3 regions of the Rhodococcus sp. P4_C10 genome follow, and region 3 is predicted to be linked to each of the others. Evidence: riboswitches for the same ligand, from Rfam matches in the RefSeq annotation. Region 3 holds a riboswitch; each other region holds the start of a gene.
The links. A riboswitch is a leader RNA that binds a small molecule or an ion and turns the genes downstream of it on or off. The one in region 3 is predicted to bind S-adenosylmethionine.

Region 1 (6,769 bases), on a different contig from region 3:
GCCATGCCGCGTCCTTGTCGTCGCTGCCGGCGGTCCGGCAGGTGTCCGGGGGTGGTCCTCCAGTGCAGCACAGCGGCGGCCGCCGCGCCCGGCTCAGTGCGGAACCGCGGCCGCGCGCCAGGCTCAGCTCAGCGCGCTCCCCGCGACCCACTGGTCCCACGGCACGCCCCAGTCGCCGTTCTGCCACACGTCGAGCGGCTCACCGCCGGTGTTGCGGATCTCCACCACGTCGCCGGGCTGGGAGAAGTTGTAGAACCATTGCGCGTTTGCCGGGTTGAGGTTCAGGCAGCCGTGTGAGGTGTTGGTGTTGCCCTGCGCCCAGACGCTGCTCTCCAGCTCGTGCAGGTAGATGCCGTCGTTGCTGATCCGGGTGGCCCAGTTGATGGTCTCCTTGTAGCCGAGCCGCGAGTTGATCGGCAGGCCGTACGTGGAGGAGTCCATGATCACCGGATTGGCCTTGTCCAGCACGGTGTAGGTGCCGGGCTGCGTCCAGAAGTGGAGCGTGGTGTTGCCGATGGTCTCGGTGCCGCCCCGGCCCATCGAGGTCGGCATCTCGCGGACCACCTGGCCGTTCTCGTACACCGTGACGATCTTGGTGTTGTCGTCCGCGATCGAGACGTGCGAGTCGCCGATCCGGAACGAGACCTTGTCGTCCTCCTGGCCGTAGAGGCCGTTGCCGAGCTGCGCACCGTAGATGTCCGCGTTCACCGTGACCTGGGTGCCCGGCGCGAAGTACTGCTGCGGCCGCCAGTGCACGTTCTGGTCGTCGAGCCAGTACCAGGAACCCTTCACCGGGGGAGTGGTGGTGACGGTCAGCGACTTCTCGGCCGTGACGCGGTCGCCGATCGGTTCGTCGAAGTGCACCACCGTGACCATGCCGACGCCGTAGGTGCCGCCGTCGCGGATCTCGGCGCCGCCGGTGGTGCGCAGGTACGCCTTGGTCTGGTTGCCCGGGTCGAGCGTGGTGACGGTGCTGTTCTTCGAGGTGGGGACGCCGTTCGCGTCCGTGGCCGCCACGTCGAGGGTGTAGGTCTTGCCGTAGCCGAGCGGCTCGCTCGGCTTCCACGACGTGCCGTCCGGTGTGGTGATGCCGGGAATGACCTTGCCGTCGGGATTGGTCAGCGTCACCGAGGTGAGAGTGCCCTGGGCGACGTCGACGCGGACCGGGCTGAGCGGGCTGACCGGGTCGCCGTCATCGGCGGGGGTGATCGAGACGACGGCGGCGCTGACGGCGGCGGTCGGCGAGGCGTTGGCGTCGCCGTTGTCGTCGGCGGAGATGGTGCACCCGGCGGCGAGGGTCGTCGCCAGGGCGATGCACGCCGCGCCGATCGATCGCCGCAGTGACTGCGTGAGCAAGATTCCTCCTGAGCTGCTCGGGCGGTCACGGCGGCCGCCCGGTGCGTGCGGTGCCTGGCACCGATGCGTACAACGATATCGGCGCCCGTCCCCTCGCGCGTTTCCTGAGGCCAGGGTGAGAGTGGAGACACAGAACGGCGAACCGCCCGAAGGGACGCCCGAGAGCGGTCAGGCGGGGCCCGCCGCCGAGACGAGGGTGCCGACGCCGAGCGCCGCCAGGATCCCGGCGCTGGCGGACTCGAGTCGGGCCGACACCCGAGGCCGTCGCAGCAGGGTGACCAGCCGCGAGGCCGCAACCGCGAAGCCGCCCATCACCAGTAGCGCGACAACGGCCTCGACCGCGCCAAGGGTCATGGCCGCGCCGAAGGTCACGGGCCCGAGGAACTGGGGGACCACCGCCAGGTAGAACAGGCCGACCTTCGGGTTCAGGGCGCAGGACAGCACTCCGGCGCCGAACGCGGAACCCGTGGACACGGCCACCGGTTCCGCCGGCCCGCCGCCCACGGCCCGACGGCGGAGCAGCGCCCGCACCCCGAGGTAGACCAGGTACAGCCCGCCCGCGATCTTCAGCGCCCGGTACGCGGCCGCGGACTGCTCGAGCAGCGCCGCGAGTCCGAGAGCCACCACGGCCGCCCACACCAGGGAGCCGACGGCGACGCCCGCCGCCGCGGCGAGGCCCGGGCGGGTGCCGCCGACGCTGTAACGCAGCACCAGGAACGAGTCCGGCCCGGGCATGATCGACAGGAGCAGGCAGACGCCCGCAAAGCTGAGCAGGGTGGCGGCGGTCATGGCGAGAAGGAAAGCGCATCCGCGGACCCGTACTCAAACGGGTTTCTCCGCACCAGGCGCCCTGGTTCCGGATCGCCTACGAAAAACCTTGCTGTGCAGATGTTTTCGGTTCCGTCGAAGTTGGCTGCCGGCGGGTGGGGTGGGCGAGGTCACGAGGGTGGGGTTGACAGGACGGCGGACGGGCTGCAATTCTCTGGTCAGGTCATGAGTGCCAGCAGATAGCCCCGGCTTGCTGGCCGGCAACCCTCCGCCGCGGTGGGGTGCCCCGGGTGACGACCTGGCTGTAGTCCAATACCGGACACGGCAAGCGCGGACTCGATGCACACCCCCGCGACATCTAGGTACGGCCGACTCGTTCGGTCCGGCCGGTACGTCGCCTTCGCTGCACGCGAGTCCCTGAACCAGAGGGAAGCTTCAATGACTGCCGTACTCGACCCCACCTGTGCCGCCACCGCCGCCACCGCTGCCGCTACCTGTGCAGCCACCGCCACGCGGATCGACGCCCCGTTCGCCGAGGTCTCCGGCGCCGGACTGTCCGTCCCGCTCGCCGACGGCAGCACCTGCACGTACGCCAACTTCGACTACGCCGCCAGCGCGCCCGCCCTCGCGCAGGTCACCGCCCGGGTCCAGGACCTGCTGCCGTACTACGCCAGCGTGCACCGCGGCGCCGGCTACGCCTCGCAGGTCTGCACCGCCAGCTACGAGGGCGCCCGTGACGTGGTCGCCGAGTTCGTCGGTGCGCGATCCGACGACGTGGTGGTCTTCACCCGCAACACCACCGACTCGTTGAACCTGCTGGCCGGCTGCGTGCCCGGCGACACCGTGGTCCTCGACATCGAGCATCACGCAAACCTCTTGCCCTGGAAGCGAAACGGCGCCCGCGTCGTGGAAGCTGCGGACACCGTCGAGGAGACGATCCGCCGGATCGTCGCCGAGCTGTGCGCCAAACCGGCCGCGCTGCTCGCGATCACCGGGGCGTCCAACGTGACCGGTGAGGTGCTGCCGATCGCCCGCCTGGCGCAGGTTGCCCACGAGTGCGGGGCCCGGATCCTTGTCGACGGGGCCCAGCTGTTGCCGCACCGCCGCGTGGACCTGGTCGCGCTCGGCGTCGACTACCTCGCCTTCTCCGGCCACAAGCTGTACGCGCCCTTCGGCGCCGGTGTGCTGGTGGGACGGGCGGACTGGCTCGACGCCGCGGAGCCGTACCTGGCCGGCGGCGGCGCCACCCGCGACGTCTCCTCCGACAGTGTCGAGTGGGCGGCCGCGCCGCAGCGTCACGAGGCGGGCACCCCCAACGTCCTCGGGGTTGCCGCGCTGGCGGCGGCCTGCGAGGCGCTCGCCGGCCTCGACGCGGAGCAGGCGCAGGCCCACGAGCGGGCGCTGTGCGAACGACTGGTCGAGGGCCTGAGTGCCGTCGAGGGTGTGGAGCTTCTCCGGATCTGGTCCGACGCACCGGATTCCGTCGGAATCGTCACGTTCACCGTCGAAGGCTGCGAGCCGCGCGAGGTCGCGTCCTACCTGGCGGACCTGCACGGAATCGGCGTCCGCGACGGCCGGTTCTGCGCGCACCCGCTGCTGGCTCGACTGGGTCGGCGTGAGGGCGCGGTGCGGGCAAGCCTGGGCCTGGGCAGTCACTCCGCAGACGTGGACCGACTGGTGGCGGCGGTGCGCGAGTTCGTTGCCGCGCGCCGCGGCGGCGTGTCCGGGTAGCATCGCGTCATGGCATCCGTGACGACAGCGACGACCGTGGCGCGTGACGCCCGGTGGTGCCGTCGGCACGTGGATCTGTGCCGTACCGCGTCGGGCATGTGTCGGAGCTGAGTTCCCCACTCGCTCTGTTCATCCCACGCACACCCTAGGACTGCCATGTCTGTTCTTCCGTCTGCCCGTACCCGCCGCCTGCACGTCGCGGTGGAGTTGTCCGGCGCCGGTCACCACCCGGCCGCCGCGGCCCACACCGAGTTCCGGGTCCCGTTGGGGCTCACCGACTTCTGGGTCGACCTCACCGAACCGCCGGCGCCCAACCCGCCCCTGGACCTGCTCTCCGTGCCGGCCGGCGTGGCGCGGGTGCGGGCCCACGACCTGCGCGAGGCGCAACTGCGCCGCGAGCGCATCCGAACCGAGGCGGCCGGCGAGGGCCGGGACCCGGACACGGTGACCGTCCTGCTGGACGTGGAAGTACTGCTCGCCGATGACCACCGCAGTGCGCGAAGGGAACTGGCTCAACTGGACGCGGGCGCACCGCGGGTGCCCGACAGCATCTCCTACGTGGGCACCGCGGCCGGTCTCGCCGGACTGATCGCGGACCTTGCCGCCGCCGGCGTGGCGGACGGTGTCACCCTGCTGCCGCTGGTGCTGCCCAGGGTGCTCGACCGGGTGGTGGACGACGTGCTGCCGATCCTGCGCGACCGCGGGTTGGCCCGACCGTCGCCCCTCCTGGGCGAGGTGCTCGTGCCCTTCGGGTTCACCTCGGGGACAAGGGCACTCGCGTCCTGACCCGACGGTCGACGAGACTCACTCGTCGAGCGGCGTGGGCCGGTGGTAACGGCCGTCGTGGTAGAGCAGCGGCGACGCGGCGGCCTCCGCGTCGTCCTCGTCGTGCACCCGGGTGACCAGACCGATCACCAGGGTGTGGTCGCCGGCGGGGATCAGCTGGTGGACGGTGGTGCGCAACCAGATCGGGGTCCCGTGCAGCACCGGTTCGCCGGACTCGAGGCGGTTCCACAGGGACACGTCGCGGAACCGCTCCTCCGCGCTGCGGGAGAACCGCTGCGCGAGGTGCCGCTGGTGCTCGCCGAGCAGGTGGATGACCAGCGAGCCCGCTCCGCGCAGGGCGTCGATGCTCGACGAGGTGTCCGCGATGTTGAACGACACCAGCGGCGGGTCGAGGGACAGCGACGCGAACGACGTCGCGGTGAACCCCACCGGACCCGAGCCGGCGTCGAGGGTGACGATGACCACGCCGGCCGGGTGCCGCCGCATCGCGGCCCGGTACTGCTCGCCGGTGATGCCGTCGGTCACCGGCTCACTCCATGTCGATCGTGAGCGCCGCGGTGATCCGGGTGAGCTCGCGGAACGTCGTCCGGAACACCGTGTCCGGGGTGCCGGCCGCCACCCACACCTCCGCGTAGCGGTCCAGCGCGGTGTCGACGTAGGTGGGCAGGTTGGTCGGGTGCCCGACCGGTGCGACGCCGCCGAGTGGCTGGCCCGTGAGCTGGCGCACCGCGCTGGCGGGTGCCCGGGTCAGCGTCCCCTCGAGCAGCTTGCCGGTGCGCTCGACGTCCACCTGGTGGTCGCCGGAGACGATCAGCAGCACCGGCTCGTCGTCGAGCAGGAACACCAGCGACTTCGCTATCGCGCCCACCGGCACGCCGAGCGCCGTCGCCGCGTCCTGCGCGGTGCGCGTGGGCTCGTCCTGGGTGACGATCACGCCGTGGTGGCCGCGCGCGATGAGGGTCTTCGCCACGTGGGCCGCATTCGGGTGCAGGTACCTGGCCATGATTCAGGGTAGGGCGAAAACGGACCCGCCACATCCCTTGTCGGCGCAGCGGCGTGTCAGCGCCTTCCTCGGGTGCGCCAGACGGTCATGCCGACCAGCGCGGCGGTGCCGGCCAACGCGTAGATCGCGAGGGTGAGGGCGGGCTGGCCCACCCCGGTGCCCGCGAAGTAGACGATGCTGCGCACGCCCTCGGTGCCCGCCCCCGGGGTGATCCAGCGCCCGATCGCCGCGTAGAAGCTGGGCAGCACGTTGGACCCGAAGGCGCCGCCGGCGCTGGGGTTGCCGAGCACCACGAAGATCAGGATCGCCAGTGGCACCGCGAGGATGCCGACGACCGCGCGCAGGCCCATGGTGAACATGCCGGTGGCGAACACGACGCCGGTCCCGAGCAGGGCCAGCGGCAGCAGGTGCCCGCTGAAGGTGCCCAGTACGTTCGTGGTGACGAAGGCGCCGAGGAACCCCGAGACCAGCGCGTACCCGGCCATCACGGCGGTGTGGACCCAGGCCTCGCGCCGCGTCCGGGGAGCGCCGATGAGCAGCCCGATCGCGGCCGCCAGCAGGTAGCCGCCGACCACCCAGCCGATGGACAGGTAGAAGCCCGAGAGCCCGCGGTTGTCGTGCACGCCGACCGGCACCTCGTCCCGGACCACGAAGGCGCGGTGCTCGGCGGCGTCGACCTTGGTGAAGACGCTCTCGAGCGCGGTCGCGGCGGAGCTGCCCGCGCCGCTGGCCGTGATCAGCGTGTCGGTGCCGGTGGGGCTGACCACGTAGGCGCCCATGATCTCGCGGTCGTCGATGAGATTGCGGACCTCGTAGGTGTTCGCGGCGACGCGGGCCTCGACGGGACGCGAGTCGATCGCGTTGAGCCGGTCGGCGACCTGCTGGTCCATGCCCTCGGGGAGCCCGGCCTCGGCGACCACGGCGATCGGGATGTCGTGCGGCGTCGGCTGGTGAAAGGCCGCGACGTAGCTGGTGATGAAGCCGATCTGCAGCAGCAGGACCCCGACGACCAGCGCGACCATGATCTGCCGGGTGCTGTAGCGGTCGGTCGGACTGGTCGACCGGTGCGGCTCGGCGCCCGTGTCCGCGTCGCCGGTGCCCGCGGGGCTGGTGGCGGCGTGGCTG
Region 2 (6,769 bases), on a different contig from region 3:
GCGGTGCGTCACCGTCGGGACGGCCGCGGGGCCGCGGGTCCTGCCGTACGACCGGTTGGTCTTCGCGCTCGGCAGCGAACTCGCCCGCCCGCCCGTCCCCGGGCTCGCCGAGCACGCGTTCGACGTCGACACCTACGACCACGCCGCCCGGTTGACGGCGCACCTCGATTCCCTGGCCGACGCCCGACCGCACCCCGGGCAGCTCACCGTCGTCGTGGTCGGTGCCGGGTTGACCGGCATCGAGACCGCAACCGAAATGCCCGGCCGGCTTCGGACCGTTCTCGACCGGGCCGGTCAGTCCGGCCCCGCCCGGGTGATCCTGGCGGACCACAACCCCCGAATGGGCTCGGACATGGGCGATTCGGCCCGGCCGGTCATCGACAGCGCGCTGGCCGAACTCGGGATCGAGGCCTGGCCGGGCACCGAGATCACCTCGATCGACCCGACCGGCATCCGGCTCGGCTCCGGTACCGACGTTCCCGCGGGCACGGTGATCTGGTGTGCCGGCATGCGCGCCAGTCCGCTGACGCGACTGTTCCCGGTCGAGCGCGACCGTCTCGGGCGTCTGCACGTCGACGAGTTCCTGCGACTACCCGGCCAGCCCGGGGTGTTCGCGGCGGGAGACTCGGCGCGCGCGATGGTCGACGCGGGCCGGCCCTCGGTGATGTCCTGCCAGCACGGGCGGCCGATGGGACGCATCGCCGGGCACAACGTGGTGGCCGACCTGATCGGCGCGCCGATGATCACCCTGCGCATCGCCTGGTACGTCACCGTCCTCGACCTGGGACCCGCCGGCGCCGTCTACACGGAGGGCTGGGACCGGCGGGTCGTCACCACGGGCGCCGCCGCCAAGGCGACGAAGCAGACCATCAACTGCCGGCGCATCTATCCGCCGCCCGGCGGTGACCGCGCCGCGATCCTCGCCGCCGCCGCGCCGCTCGTACAGGAGCCGCCGAAGGCCTGAGCGCCTCAGCCGAGCCCGCTCACCGCCTCGGCGCTGTCGAGCAGTGCGCCGGACGCCGCCACCTGCACGGCCGCCTCGATCTCCGGGGCCAGGTACCGGGCCGGGCCGGCGACCCGCCGCCGGATCGTCGCCCGCACCGCGGTTCCGCGGTCAGGCCAGCGGCACCGGTTCCGGCTCGTCCTCCTGCGCCGCCGGCCGCCGCGCCACGAAGACTCGGTAGGCGACGGTCAGCAGCGCCAACCACACCAGGCCGACGACCAGCGCCACCCGGGTGTCGGCGACCACCGCCAGCACCGCGACCACGAACAGCAGGAAGCCGAATGCCGCCCACTGCCCGTACGGCCAGAACGGCACCGGGAACCGCAGCGCGGCCACCTCGTCCTCGCTCATCTGCTTCCGCGACGCGTACTGCGCGAGCAGGATCATCAGCCAGACGAAGATGGTCGCGAAGGTGGCGATCGACGCGATGACCAGGAACACCCGGTCCGGGATCAGGTAGTTGAGCAGGACCGCCAGCAACAGCGCGCCGGTCATCACCACGACGGTCATCCACGGCACCCCGCTGCGCGAGACCCGCTTCATCACCGCCGGCGCCTGGCCGCGCTGGGCCATCCCGTACATCATTCGGCCGGCGCCGAAGACGTCGCTGTTGATCGCCGAGAGCGCTGCCGTGATCACCACGATGTTGAGGACCGTCGCGGCCGGACCGATCCCGAGCCCGGAGAAGATCTCCACGAACGGGCTGCCCTCCGAGCCGATCTCCTGCCACGGGTTCAGCGCCATGATCACGGCGAGGGTGAGCACGTAGAACAGCACGATCCGGACCGGCACGGTGTTGACCGCCCGCGGGATGGTGTGCGCGGGGTCCTCCGCCTCCCCCGCGGTGATGCCGATGATCTCGGTGCCGCCGAAGGCGAACATCACGATCGCGAAGGAGGCCACGAAGCCGCCGAACCCGGTGGCGAAGAAGCCGCCGTCGGTCCACAGGTTGCTCACCCCGACGCTGGTGTCGTGGACGCCGAAGCCGAAGATCAGGATGGCTGCACCGCCGACGATCATCGCGACGATGGCGGTCACCTTGACCAGGGTGAACCAGAACTCCATCTCACCGAACACGCGGACGCTGAGCAGGTTCATCGCGCCGATGAAGAACACGATGGCCAGGACCCAGATCCACCGGGGCACGTCCGGGAACCAGAAGCCCATGTAGATGCCGAACGCGGTCACGTCCGCCAGACAGACGACGATCATCTCGAAGGTGTACGTCCAGCCGGTCACGAAACCGGCCAGCGGCCCCAGGTGCTTGCTGGCGTACTCGCCGAACGACCCCGACACCGGGTTGCTCACCGCCATCTCGCCGAGCGCCCGCAGCACGATGTACACCGCGGCGCCGCCGATCAGGTACGCGAGCAGCACGGACGGGCCGGCCTTCTCGATCGCCTCCGCGGAGCCGTAGAACAGCCCGGTCCCGATGGCGGATCCCAGTGCGATGAATCGGATGTGACGCGCGGTGAGACCCCGGGTCAGCGCCCCTGCGGCGGCTTTCACGATCGGTTCTCCCCAAGGTGGTGGGCGAATCACAGGCGGGCGAACTCGCGCCCGGTGGGCGCGTGTCGCGGAGTGAATACGGGCGGCCAGCACTTTAGTCCTGTAACGCCGGTCACTGACGCCCGGCTGACCGCCCCGTACCCGGTGGCGCTACGATCGGCGGCAGGTCAAGAGTTCCAGCGTCAAGCCCCGGCTCGCTGGTCGGCAACCCTCCATCCGCGGTGGGGTGCCCCGGGTGAAGACCTGGTTGTTCGAAGCAGAAGTGTCGGATGACAAGCGCGGGTCCGTCGGGACGGACCCACAGACCGGGCCACGACCCACCGGAGGTTCACCGTGTGTTGCTCTCGCTGACAGTCCCCATGTGTCCATCGGCGCACCGATCGCGCCTGGTCCAGGCGCACTGACCGCGCCGACCTCCCCCATCTTCTCCTGGAGCAGAGCCCACATGAGCGAGAACACCACCACCCCCGACCCGACCTCGGCCTGGAGCTTCGAGACCAAGCAGATCCATGCCGGTGCGTCCGCCGACAGCAACACCAACGCCCGCGCGCTGCCGATCTACCAGACCACGTCGTACACCTTCGACAACACCGACCACGCCGCGGCGCTGTTCGGACTGGCGGAGCCGGGCAACATCTACACCCGGATCATGAACCCGACGCAGGATGCCGTCGAGCAGCGGATCGCGGCGCTCGAGGGCGGCGTGGCCGCGCTGCTGCTCTCCTCCGGGCAGGCCGCCGCCACCACGGCGCTGCTGAACATCGCCGAGTCGGGCGACCACATCGTCTCCAGCCCGCGGCTCTACGGCGGCACCTACAACCTGTTCCGCTACACCCTGCCGAAGCTCGGCGTCACCGTGAGCTTCGTCGAGGATCCCGACGACCTCGACCAGTGGCGTGCGGCGATCCAGCCGAACACCAAGGCCTTCTTCGGCGAGACCATCTCCAACCCGATGAACGACGTGCTCGACGTCCCGGGCATCGCGGCGGTCGCACACGAGAACGGCCTCCCGCTGATCGTCGACAACACCGTCGCGTCGCCCTACCTGCTGCAGCCGCTCGCGCACGGCGCCGACATCGTGGTGCACTCGGCGACGAAGTACCTCGGCGGGCACGGCACCGCCATCGCCGGCGTCATCGTCGACGGCGGCAACTTCGACTGGACCCAGGGCCGGCACACCAACTTCACCACCCCGGACCCCAGCTACCACGGTGTGGTGTTCGCCGACCTCGGCGCGCCCGCCTTTGCGCTCAAGGCACGGGTGCAGTTGCTGCGCGACATGGGCCCGGCGGTGTCGCCGTTCAACGCGTTCCTGATCGGCCAGGGGCTCGAGACCCTGAGCCTGCGGATGGAGCGGCACGTGGCCAACGCGCAGCGGGTCGCCGAGTTCCTGCAGGACCGGCCGGAGGTCACCTCGGTCGCCTACGCCGGGCTGGCGTCCTCGCGCTGGCACGAGCGGGCACAGCAGCTCGCCCCGCGCGGCCCGGGCGCCATCGTGGCGTTCGAGCTGGCCGGCGGGATCGACGCGGGCAAGAAGTTCGTCGATGCCCTTTCCCTGCACAGCCACGTCGCTAACATCGGCGACGTGCGTTCCCTCGTCATCCACCCCGCATCCACCACCCACTCGCAGCTGAGCCCCGAGGAGCAGCTGGCAGCGGGCGTCACGCCGGGCCTGGTCCGGCTCGCGGTGGGCATCGAGGGAATCGACGACATCCTGGCCGACCTCGAGACCGGCTTCGAGGCGGCGACATCTTGACCGTCAGCTCCTTTTCAGGCGCCCGTTCGGGGCGGCAGGCTCTGGCCTTCCCCGCCCCGGACGGACGCCTGACAAGCGTCGACATCGGCGAGCTGAAGCTCGAGAACGGCGCCGTGCTGCCCGAGGTGACACTGGCCCTGCAGGCATGGGGGGTGCCCAACGCCGCGCGCGACAACGTGGTGCTGGTCGAACACGCACTCACCGGCGACTCGCATGTCACCGGACCCGCCGGTCCGTCCCACCCCTCCCCCGGCTGGTGGGACGGCATGGTCGGACCGGGCGCCCCGCTCGACACCGACGAGTGGTGCGTCCTCGCCACCAACGTGCTCGGCGGCTGCCGGGGTAGCACCGGGCCGACGACGCTCGCACCGGACGGCCGTCGGTGGGGGTCCCGCTTCCCGGAGACGTCCATCCGTGACCAGGTGGCCGCCGAGGTGGCGCTCGCCGACGTGCTCGGCATCGAGCGGTTCGCGTCCGTCATCGGCGGCTCGATGGGCGGCATGCGGACCCTCGAGTGGGCCGTCGGCCATCCCGACCGGGTGGCGTCCGCGCTGATCCTTGCGGTCGGTGCCCGCGCGACCGCCGACCAGATCGGCACCCAGACCACCCAGATCGCGGCCATCACGAGCGATCCCGACTGGCAGGGCGGCGACTACCACGACACCGGCCGGGTCCCCCGGGCCGGATTGCGCATCGCGCGCCGGATCGCGCACCTGACCTACCGCACCGAGCACGAGCTCGACACCCGGTTCGGCAACGTCGCACAGCCCGGCGAGGACCCGTGGCACGGCGGCCGCTACGCGGTCCAGAGCTACCTCGAGCACCAGGCCGACAAGCTCGTGGCACGCTTCGATCCGGCCACGTACGTCCTGCTCACCGAGGCGATGAACCGGCACGACGTGGGCCGGGGGCGCGGCGGCATCGACGCCGCGCTGGCCGGGTGCACCGTCCCGGTCATCGTCGGCGGCGTCGACTCGGACCGGCTCTACCCTCTGCGCCAGCAGGAGGAGCTTGCCGACCACCTCGCCGGCTGCGAGGGCCTGCGGGTGGTGAACTCCAAGGACGGTCACGACGGCTTCCTGACCGAGGCCGAGTGGGTCACGAACCTGCTCGGCGAGACCATGACGCTGGCCCGTGCCGGTCGCCACGGCCCCGCCGGCTAACTCCCGACCATCCCCGCAACACCCGTCTCACCCGGTTACCAGAATTTGCTGGACGGTCGGCCAGAATTGGCTGATTGCGCCTCCACCGACGTACCGGGTCACTACCATCGGCCCGGTGCGCTCAACTGTGATTCAACCCAGCTCTACGCCCGCCTCGCCGCAGACCGAGGTGGCAACGCCCCCGACCGGGCGTGACGACGTCGCGGCGTCCGCGGCCGGTGCCCGGGCCTTCGCGCCGTTCCCCCCGTCGGACGGAAGCCTGACCAGTATCGACATCGGTGCGCTACAGCTCGAGAGTGGTGCGGTGCTGCCGGACGTGACCATCGCGATGCAGTGCTGGGGCACCCCGAGCCCGAATCTGGACAACATCGTGCTGATCGAGCACGCGCTGACTGGTGACTCGCACGTCACCGGCCCGGCCGGTCCCGACCACGTCACCGCCGGGTGGTGGAACGGCATGGTCGGTCCGGGTGCGCCGATCGACACCGACGAGTGGTGCGTGCTCGTCACCAACGTGCTCGGCAGCTGCCGCGGAACGACCGGACCGAGCACGCCCGCACCGGACGGACAGATCTGGGGATCGCGTTTCCCCGCGATCTCCATCCGCGATCAGGTCGAGGCGGAGCGCGTGCTGGCGGACACCCTGGGGATCGCACAGTTCGCGACCGTCATCGGCGGCTCGTTGGGCGGCATGCGCACCCTCGAATGGATGATCGGCCACCCCGACCGGATCCGCTCGGCGCTGCTCCTCGCGGTCAGTCCCCGCGCGACCGCGGACCAGATCGGCGGCCACACCGCCCAGATCGACGTCATCGCCGCGGACCCGAACTGGCACGGCGGCGACTACTACGGCACCGGCGTCTCGCCCGACAACGGCCTGAACATCGCCCGCCGGTTCGCCCACCTGACCTACCGCGGCGCGGCGGCCATGGACGACCAGTTCGCGAATACCGCGCAGGATGGCGAGGACATCTGGAACGGCGGCCGCTACGCGGTCCAGAGCTACCTCGAGTACCACGCGAACAAGCTGGTGTCGACGTTCGACGCCGGCTCCTTCGTTGCCCTCACCCACTGCGCCAACAAGCACGACGTCGGTCGCGGCCGCGGCGGCATCGAAGCTGCCCTGCGGTCGACCCCGGTCCCGGTGGTCGTCGGCGCCATCGACTCGGACCGGATCATCCCGCTGCACCAGGCCCAGGCCATGGCGGAGCTGCTGCCGGGTTGCGACGGTATTCGGGTGGTGCACTCGCCGGCCGGGCACGACGGCTTCCTCACCGAGGTCGAGTGGGTCACCGAGCTGATGGGCGAGACCCTGGCGCTGGCCAGGGTCGGACGCAC
Region 3 (6,769 bases):
ATATCGACGCCGCGCAGGTAGGCGCGCTGGGCAGCCTGCCGCAGCACGTGCCTGTTGATTTCGTGCCCGACGACCCGCTCCGGATGTAGACCAGCAGCGAGGGCCGCCAGGAGCGCGGCACCAATTCCGCAGGCTGGGTCGTACAGGACACGACCGCCGTTGGCGGCCGCCAGATTACCGAGCACTTCGGAGACCCTGGAGTCGACGAAGCCATGTTCGAGCCCGCTACGGACCTGCGCGCGCGCAACCTTGGCGAGGACATAGTCGGCGGTCGATGCGAGGGCGAGGTCCGCGGGGGCGATGCCAGAGAGAGCCCTGACAACTACATCGACAGCGACCGGGTCGACGCGGGCAGACTCGACGGGCTGCTCGACGAGAAGCGACCACCGCGGGTCACGCCGGGCTTCCACCTGAGCCACGCGGGACAGGGCTTCGAGCCCACCATGGATGACGTCGTCTTGGACTTGGGTCCACGGGGAGGGCTCGGTCGGGGATTCGTCTGAGAGCTTGCGCGCGCAGGCGAGGGCGAGGATCAGGTCGCCCATCGCGGCTGGGGAGATGGCGCCGCGTAGGGCGTTCATGGTGGACCAGACGTGGGCTTCGCCGTGGTCATTCTTGACGGAGTAGCCGCGGGAAGAGAGCCATGCGAGGGCCTCGTCACGGGCGAACAGGGGTTTTGCAGCGGTGCCGCCGCGGACTTCGGGGAAGTCGTCGGCGCGCTTGCGCCAGTTGCTGACGGCGCCTCTAGTGACGCCGGCCATTTCGGCGATGTCGCTGGGTGCCACGAGGGCCTGACTGGTGGTGTCGTTCATGCTGTCCTTGCTCATGCGGCACCTCCGAGGGCGCCGTCGGCGTAGTGGTCGGTCAGGTAGAGGGCTTGGTGTGCGGCCAGGTGGAGTCGCTTGGAGAGCCCATCGGGGTGGGCGACAACGGTCACGCGCAGACCGTGGGCCGCGAGGCTGGCGATCTTGTCGGTGAAGATCCCATCTCCGGAGATGAGGACGATCTCGTCGAACCGGTACTCGACGTCCTCGTCGAGAACCGTGAGGAGCGCGCGGTCCGCGCCGTCGGGGCCGGAGCCGACGACGTACCGCAGGTTGGCCCAGGCGCAGCCGACCGGCAGGAGTCCGATGTGGCTGGTGCCGATGACGATGTGGTCTGCCACCCCGATCCTGAGCACCTCCCGAATCTGCGCCTTTGCCCACCGGACTGCGTCTTCATGCAGGACGGCCCCACCGATGACGTTCTCGATGTCGACAAGCACGAGCCGACGGCCCCGCAGGCACCGCTTCGGCGAAAACACCGCCACTTCTCCTGAAAACATAACCCACTCCAATTTCTGTGTAGATCCGATTGTCACCTCTCGATTGATACGCTAGCACACGTAGATTTGATTCACAGCACTTTCGCTAGGTGTCTGGTTCACGGCCTGACATTCCTTGCTGGCGCCCGGTTCTCCCGCACTCGGTGGTCCAGAGGACGTCGGTGCTCTGAGGTAGAACCAACGGTGAACCGCGTACACGGTCCGCGGGCAGAGGGGAGGACAGCATGGTGTGGGGCGATGTCGCGACGTGGATCGGCGCGATAGCAGCAGTCGCGGCAGCATTCGTGGCGATCGTGCAGACACGCAAGGCCGGCCAGTCCGCACAGGCTGCCGGTGCCGCCGAGGTAAGGGCCGTGGACGCCGCCGAACGCTCGGCCACCGCTGCGGGCCGCTCCGCCGTGTCACAGAGCAGATCACCGTTCGCTGACGCGACATCGAAGAAGGGAAAGAACGCGTGTGGTCACGTGAGTTGCCCTCTCGTCCGTCCCGCGGCCACTCATAGCGAGCTCACTGGTTGACATAAGAGGCAGTTGCCGGCACCCAACGATGACGAATTGCATCTGGTGCAGGCATTCGGCGAGGTGGCGAGGTGGCGGGCGGCAGATCGTCTCGCTGACTTCGCCGGCCGTTGCCCCCGATCCAGTCGGCCGGCCCCCTGATATCCGGCGTGCGGGTACGTTCGGTGCGACCGCACCGATCCCAGGAGACCGTGACCGGTACCCGAAAGTTGGTCTTCGGTCGCCGCCGAGTCGGGCGTCAGTTTTGCTGGCTCAGCCACCACTGCGCCATCCGCGCCCGGTGCGCCTGGAGCAGGACCTGCTGCTCCAGCAGACCCGGTCTCGCGATGAGGTTCGGCAGGAAGGTTTGGAATGCAAGGCCGTTCCCGTCGTCCATGGCGTCCGGGCACCACGCGCCGAGCATCAGCGGTGCGTTGACATCGCCGTTGGCTTCCCAGGCGTTGAGCCCGTTGGCCAGGGCGAGCGCACGTTCCTGACCGGGTGACACGGGGAGCCTCAGCAGAACAAGTGCGCCGTTTCCGGCGACGGGATGGGGCTGGTCGGTGAAGACCTGCACCAACGCGGTTTCGGCGGCGTGGGCATTCGAGCCTTGCATGACGCTCGGTGTGTTGCCGGTGAACGGGACCTCGCAGGTCAGTCCGGAGGCGTCGGACATGCCCATGAAGCCGTAGTTCGCGGCGAACTGACCCAACCCTTCGACCAGTTCGCCCGCGAAGCGGGAGGGTTCGCTACCAGCGGGGCCGACCTCTCTGGCCGGAACGGACAGCAGCTCGTCGAGTTCGGGACGTTGGCCTTGGGTCGGGTGGTTAGACAGTGCCGGTCGACCGGCCGTTCCTTCCGCGACTGTGGGGGCACGATTGTGGGCTTCGAGGTTCTGAAGTATCGCCACGAGCGGGAGAATTGTCGCCAACAGTTCGACGTTGTCCTCATGGACCGCGACCGTGCAGCACTCGGTGATCGTGCCGGCCGACGGGTTCCACACCAGCGCGTTCATGGTCTGGTCGAGGTTCGCCGCGGCGACAACGAGTTCCGGATTGGTCGCAGGATCAACGTGTTCCGCGACGTCGGTCCAGATCCGCAGAACGCACACGTCTGTGGCGTCCTGGCGGACCGGTGGGCCGACCTCGACGTGCTGTGCGATGCGGTACGACCACCAGGTGAATCCACGTTCCCGACGTACCGACCACGGGTCGGTTCCGTTCAGCTGCTGATGTAGATGCGTGAGCAACCGACTTCCGACGTCCACCATGCCTGTGACCTTCCATGCCGTCTCGACCGAGTTGACCGGTCGCGAGTCCTCTCGTGTCAACCACCCCTGACCTGTCCGGCGGCCTACCGGCCTGACGGCTCGGCGAGCGTCCGAGCTATCTGGATGCCTGTGCACTCGGTGGTGACGAGCAGTCCTGGTCGGTGACCGCGACGACCCGCGTTCTGAGAAGGGTGGAAGCGCGTGGTCGTGATCATGCCGGACGTGGCACTCTGCCCCCGGTGCGACACGGCGGGCAGTGGTGACCGGCCCGCCGGCCATCGTGTCCCGCTGCCGCGCCGTCACCTACTCGTGCAGTGGACCGGTGGATTCACGGGGGTGGGCGGGTTCCCACCGCCAGCCCCGGTGGGAATCCCGGTCGCCGGCACACGCCAACAGCGACCAGCGGGGCCCGTTCCAGGCGAAGACGGCGACCTGCCCGAAACGGGCGCCGAGATCGCGTGCTTGTCGGTCGGTCAGGCCGAACACCGCGCGACTGTCCTCGCTGTGATCGCCGGTGAAACTGGACCCCACCGCGGGCATCGACCGGATTCCGGCGGCATGCAGGTGGCGGTCGAGCACGAGCATCCGCGCGCGAGAGACGTTGTCGGGTTCGGGATCCGGTTGGATCGCGGTCACCACGTGTAGCGGACCGAACGGGGGATCGGGTTCTTCGTCGCTCTCGCCGAGCGGCCAGACGACGCCACCACCGTTCTCGGCGGTCTCGAACCGCACCATCGTGTTCAGGTAGAACTCCCACGGCGTTCGGCGCTGGGCGCGGTGGGCCAGATCGTGGCGCGGTGTCCACATGAAGTCGTCGTATTCCTGCATCACTTCAACTAACCAGCCGGCGAGGGCCGGTGCTGCGATAGGGGGACAACAGTCCACTTTCTCCGCAGTTGTTGCGCGAACGCAGTTGATGCGGTATGATGAATCATGTTGGGCCGGAAGGCCTGACAGCTTCACGAGATGCGGCCGCCAAGCTCCGACTTGGCCGTGCACCAACCCCAAGGCGTTTCCGGGGTGGTTCGGATGACGAAGCGGCTCACCGTCAACTGGCGGCGAGCAAGTACGCCCCCGCTTGCGGCGGGCATCACCGCAGGAGAAACCGAATGAGCGACGCACTCACCCCCGTGACCGACTCGATTTCCGGAAATTGCCAGGCGGGGGCAGTCGACGCACTCCACCCGGTGGCGCCGGCCACCACCACCACTGCCGCCGCCACCACCACCGCCACCGCCGACCGGCTCGCTGCACTGCTGGCCGCCAATGCGTGCCCGAAGACCTACTCGACTGCCGAGGTTGCCCGCTTCTTCGGGAAGACCGACCAGTGGGTGTACTGGGTGCTGCGCGAAGGTGTCACCCGCGCAGACGGCAGCCTCATCGAGCCCGACCGCGTGGGCAAGAGCAACCGGCGGCGCTTCACTGAGTCCATTGTCGAAGAGATTGCTGTCGCGCTTTACCGGCGTGGAACCCTCGGTCACGACGGTGCCTGCCGGGTCCTCGACAAGCTCGGTGCCGCGGAGGGGCTGGTGGCCTGAGTCGGAAGGGTATGGCCACAGCTCTCCGTCATCCGCAGTTATTGCGGTGTCGCAATAACTGCGGTATCATGGGTCATGTCCAACCGATACGCCCGAATCCGCGACGAACTCGCTCACGCCGAATCCTCCGATCCGCCAAACGCATTGGAGCATCTCCGGGTCGTGCTGGAAGAGGTGACCAAGCTGCTCGACGAGCAGCTTGCCCACGCGGTCCTCGACGACGAACTGTCCCTGCGCTCCGCGGGAGCGAAGGCGGGTCTGACCGAGAATGCCGTCGGCCCACGACTGGGACTCACCCCGATGCTCGCCGCCTACGCCCGCCCGGACGGCCGGGTGACCGCCAAGGAAATCCAGCAGGCCCGGTATGACAAGAAGGCTGGCGTGCTCGCCGCCCCGCAAACGATGCGGTTCAAGCCGCGCCGCAAGACCTGAACCCCCGACGAAAGGACGCTCCGTGGCCAACCTGGACCTGACTCGCCTCGTGTTCCTGCTCGACCGCTCAGGCTCGATGCACAGCATCAAGTCCGATGTGGAGGGCGGTTTCGCCGCCTTCATCGATGACCAGCGCGCCGCCGCCGGCGAGTGCACGGTGACCCTCGCCCAGTTCGACACCGACTACGAGGTCGTCTACCGCGATGTCTCCCTCGACGAGGTTCCGGTGCTCGACCTGCAGCCACGTTCGAGCACCGCACTGCTCGACGCGATGGGTCGGCTCATCACCGAGGTCAGCGCCGAACTCGCGGGCCTGCCGGAGGATGAGCGCCCGGGCACGGTGATCGTTGCGATCATGACCGACGGCCTGGAGAACGCCAGCCGGGAGTGGACCCGGCCGGCGATCAAGAAGTTGGTGGAGCTGCACACGAACCAGTACGACTGGCAGTTCCTGTACATGGGTGCCGATCAGGATGCCGTCGAGGTCGGCGCGCGGCTCGGTGTCAAACGTGACCAGTCGCTGACCTACAGCAAGGGCAAGTCGCGCGACGCGATGGCCGCTGCCTCGGCCAACATCCGCAGCTACCGCACTGCCAAGACCGCCAACCCCGCCGCCGTCATGCCTGAGTTCAGCGACGAACTACGAGCAGCGCTCGACGACTGACACGCACACCATCCGGTGCGCGCCCCTCGGGGTCGCACGGTCCGACAAGGAGGTACACCATGGCATCTGTTCGGGGACCACGGTTCCTCGCTGACCCCGAAGGGGAAGCGAAACGCTTTGTCGAGCAACTCGAGTCGGAATCGGCGGCACGGTCCGTCGCTCTGCCGGCGCGTTACGAATGGCAGTCCGGCTACTGGTGCGCAGTCAAGAACGGCACCTGGCCGAACGTCACCGGCTGGGCCGAGCATCGACAGGTGCAACGGATCTTCGCACCGATGCTTGACCAACTGATTACCGAAGGTGTGCCGAAGGACGCAGCATGGCGGCGCGCCAGCGCCTACGCACAGGCAGAAATGCTGGCACGGACCACCGCACGCAAGGAGGCCAGCGATCGGTACAACGCCCAGATCGAGGGCGTCGCCACGTCGGATGACACCAGAGCGGACAGCGAACCGGCCAACACTGTGACCGACTGAAACCCACGACCAGAACCGGGACGGTGCCGACATGAAGATCTACTACAGCCCTGACTATGTCGGCGCCGCCTACGGTTTCGACACCACCCGCAAGGCCGCATGGATTGCGGATTCACTGGCCGACAGGCCGATCGAGGGCGTCGAAATCCTCACGCCGCCGTCGCTCACTTCCGACGACCTCGAACGCGTCCACGACGCCGAGTACATCCAGGCAGTACAGACCGGCGAGCCGCGGTACATCGCCGAGTCTCAGGGATTCGACTGGGACCCAGCGCTGTGGCCGATGGTGCTCGCATCCAACGGCGGCGTGCTCGCCGCCGCACGCAGCGCCCTCGAGGACGGCGTCGCCGGGTCGCTGTCGTCGGGGTTGCACCACGCGAAACGTGGCCGTGGGGACGGTTTCTGCACGTTCAACGGCCTGGTCATCGCCGCGAAAACCCTCCTCGACGAGGGCGCCGTCAGCTCCGTCCTGATCCTCGATCTCGACGCCCACTGCGGCGGCGGAACCGCGCAACTCATCGACCATGACCCACGGATCTGGCAGGAAGACGTCTCCGTCGACGAGTTC

Region 1: linked by a shared signal. The riboswitch ahead of AC1DWC_RS07230 (aminotransferase class V-fold PLP-dependent enzyme) and the one ahead of AC1DWC_RS10675 (DUF7229 domain-containing protein) in region 3 are both predicted to bind S-adenosylmethionine.
Region 2: linked by a shared signal. The riboswitch ahead of AC1DWC_RS12360 (bifunctional o-acetylhomoserine/o-acetylserine sulfhydrylase) and the one ahead of AC1DWC_RS10675 (DUF7229 domain-containing protein) in region 3 are both predicted to bind S-adenosylmethionine.

The regions. Positions count from the first base shown of each region.
Region 1 covers NZ_JBFUHZ010000008.1:128,139-134,907, reverse strand. Annotated here, with positions in the region: gene AC1DWC_RS07245 (NAD(P)-dependent oxidoreductase) at 1-5, opposite strand, end outside; gene AC1DWC_RS07240 (L,D-transpeptidase) at 124-1,356, opposite strand; gene AC1DWC_RS07235 (LysE family translocator) at 1,525-2,145, opposite strand; SAM riboswitch class IV at 2,346-2,461, shown strand; gene AC1DWC_RS07230 (aminotransferase class V-fold PLP-dependent enzyme) at 2,563-3,855, shown strand; gene AC1DWC_RS07225 (hypothetical protein) at 4,012-4,641, shown strand; gene AC1DWC_RS07220 (flavin reductase family protein) at 4,660-5,127, opposite strand; gene AC1DWC_RS07215 (YbaK/EbsC family protein) at 5,171-5,644, opposite strand; gene AC1DWC_RS07210 (ABC transporter permease) at 5,701-6,666, opposite strand.
Region 2 covers NZ_JBFUHZ010000014.1:159,361-166,129, forward strand. Annotated here, with positions in the region: gene AC1DWC_RS12345 (NAD(P)/FAD-dependent oxidoreductase) at 1-964, shown strand, start outside; gene AC1DWC_RS12350 (hypothetical protein) at 970-1,101, opposite strand; gene AC1DWC_RS12355 (amino acid permease) at 1,115-2,512, opposite strand; SAM riboswitch class IV at 2,678-2,797, shown strand; gene AC1DWC_RS12360 (bifunctional o-acetylhomoserine/o-acetylserine sulfhydrylase) at 2,958-4,268, shown strand; gene metX (homoserine O-acetyltransferase MetX) at 4,310-5,431, shown strand; gene metX (homoserine O-acetyltransferase MetX) at 5,601-6,769, shown strand, end outside.
Region 3 covers NZ_JBFUHZ010000011.1:148,112-154,880, forward strand. Annotated here, with positions in the region: gene AC1DWC_RS10655 (N-6 DNA methylase) at 1-827, opposite strand, end outside; gene AC1DWC_RS10660 (NYN domain-containing protein) at 824-1,303, opposite strand; gene AC1DWC_RS10665 (hypothetical protein) at 2,081-2,932, opposite strand; gene AC1DWC_RS10670 (DUF3293 domain-containing protein) at 3,395-4,054, opposite strand; SAM riboswitch class IV at 4,049-4,166, shown strand; gene AC1DWC_RS10675 (DUF7229 domain-containing protein) at 4,201-4,629, shown strand; gene AC1DWC_RS10680 (hypothetical protein) at 4,792-5,061, shown strand; gene AC1DWC_RS10685 (vWA domain-containing protein) at 5,084-5,725, shown strand; gene AC1DWC_RS10690 (hypothetical protein) at 5,785-6,201, shown strand; gene AC1DWC_RS10695 (arginase family protein) at 6,233-6,769, shown strand, end outside.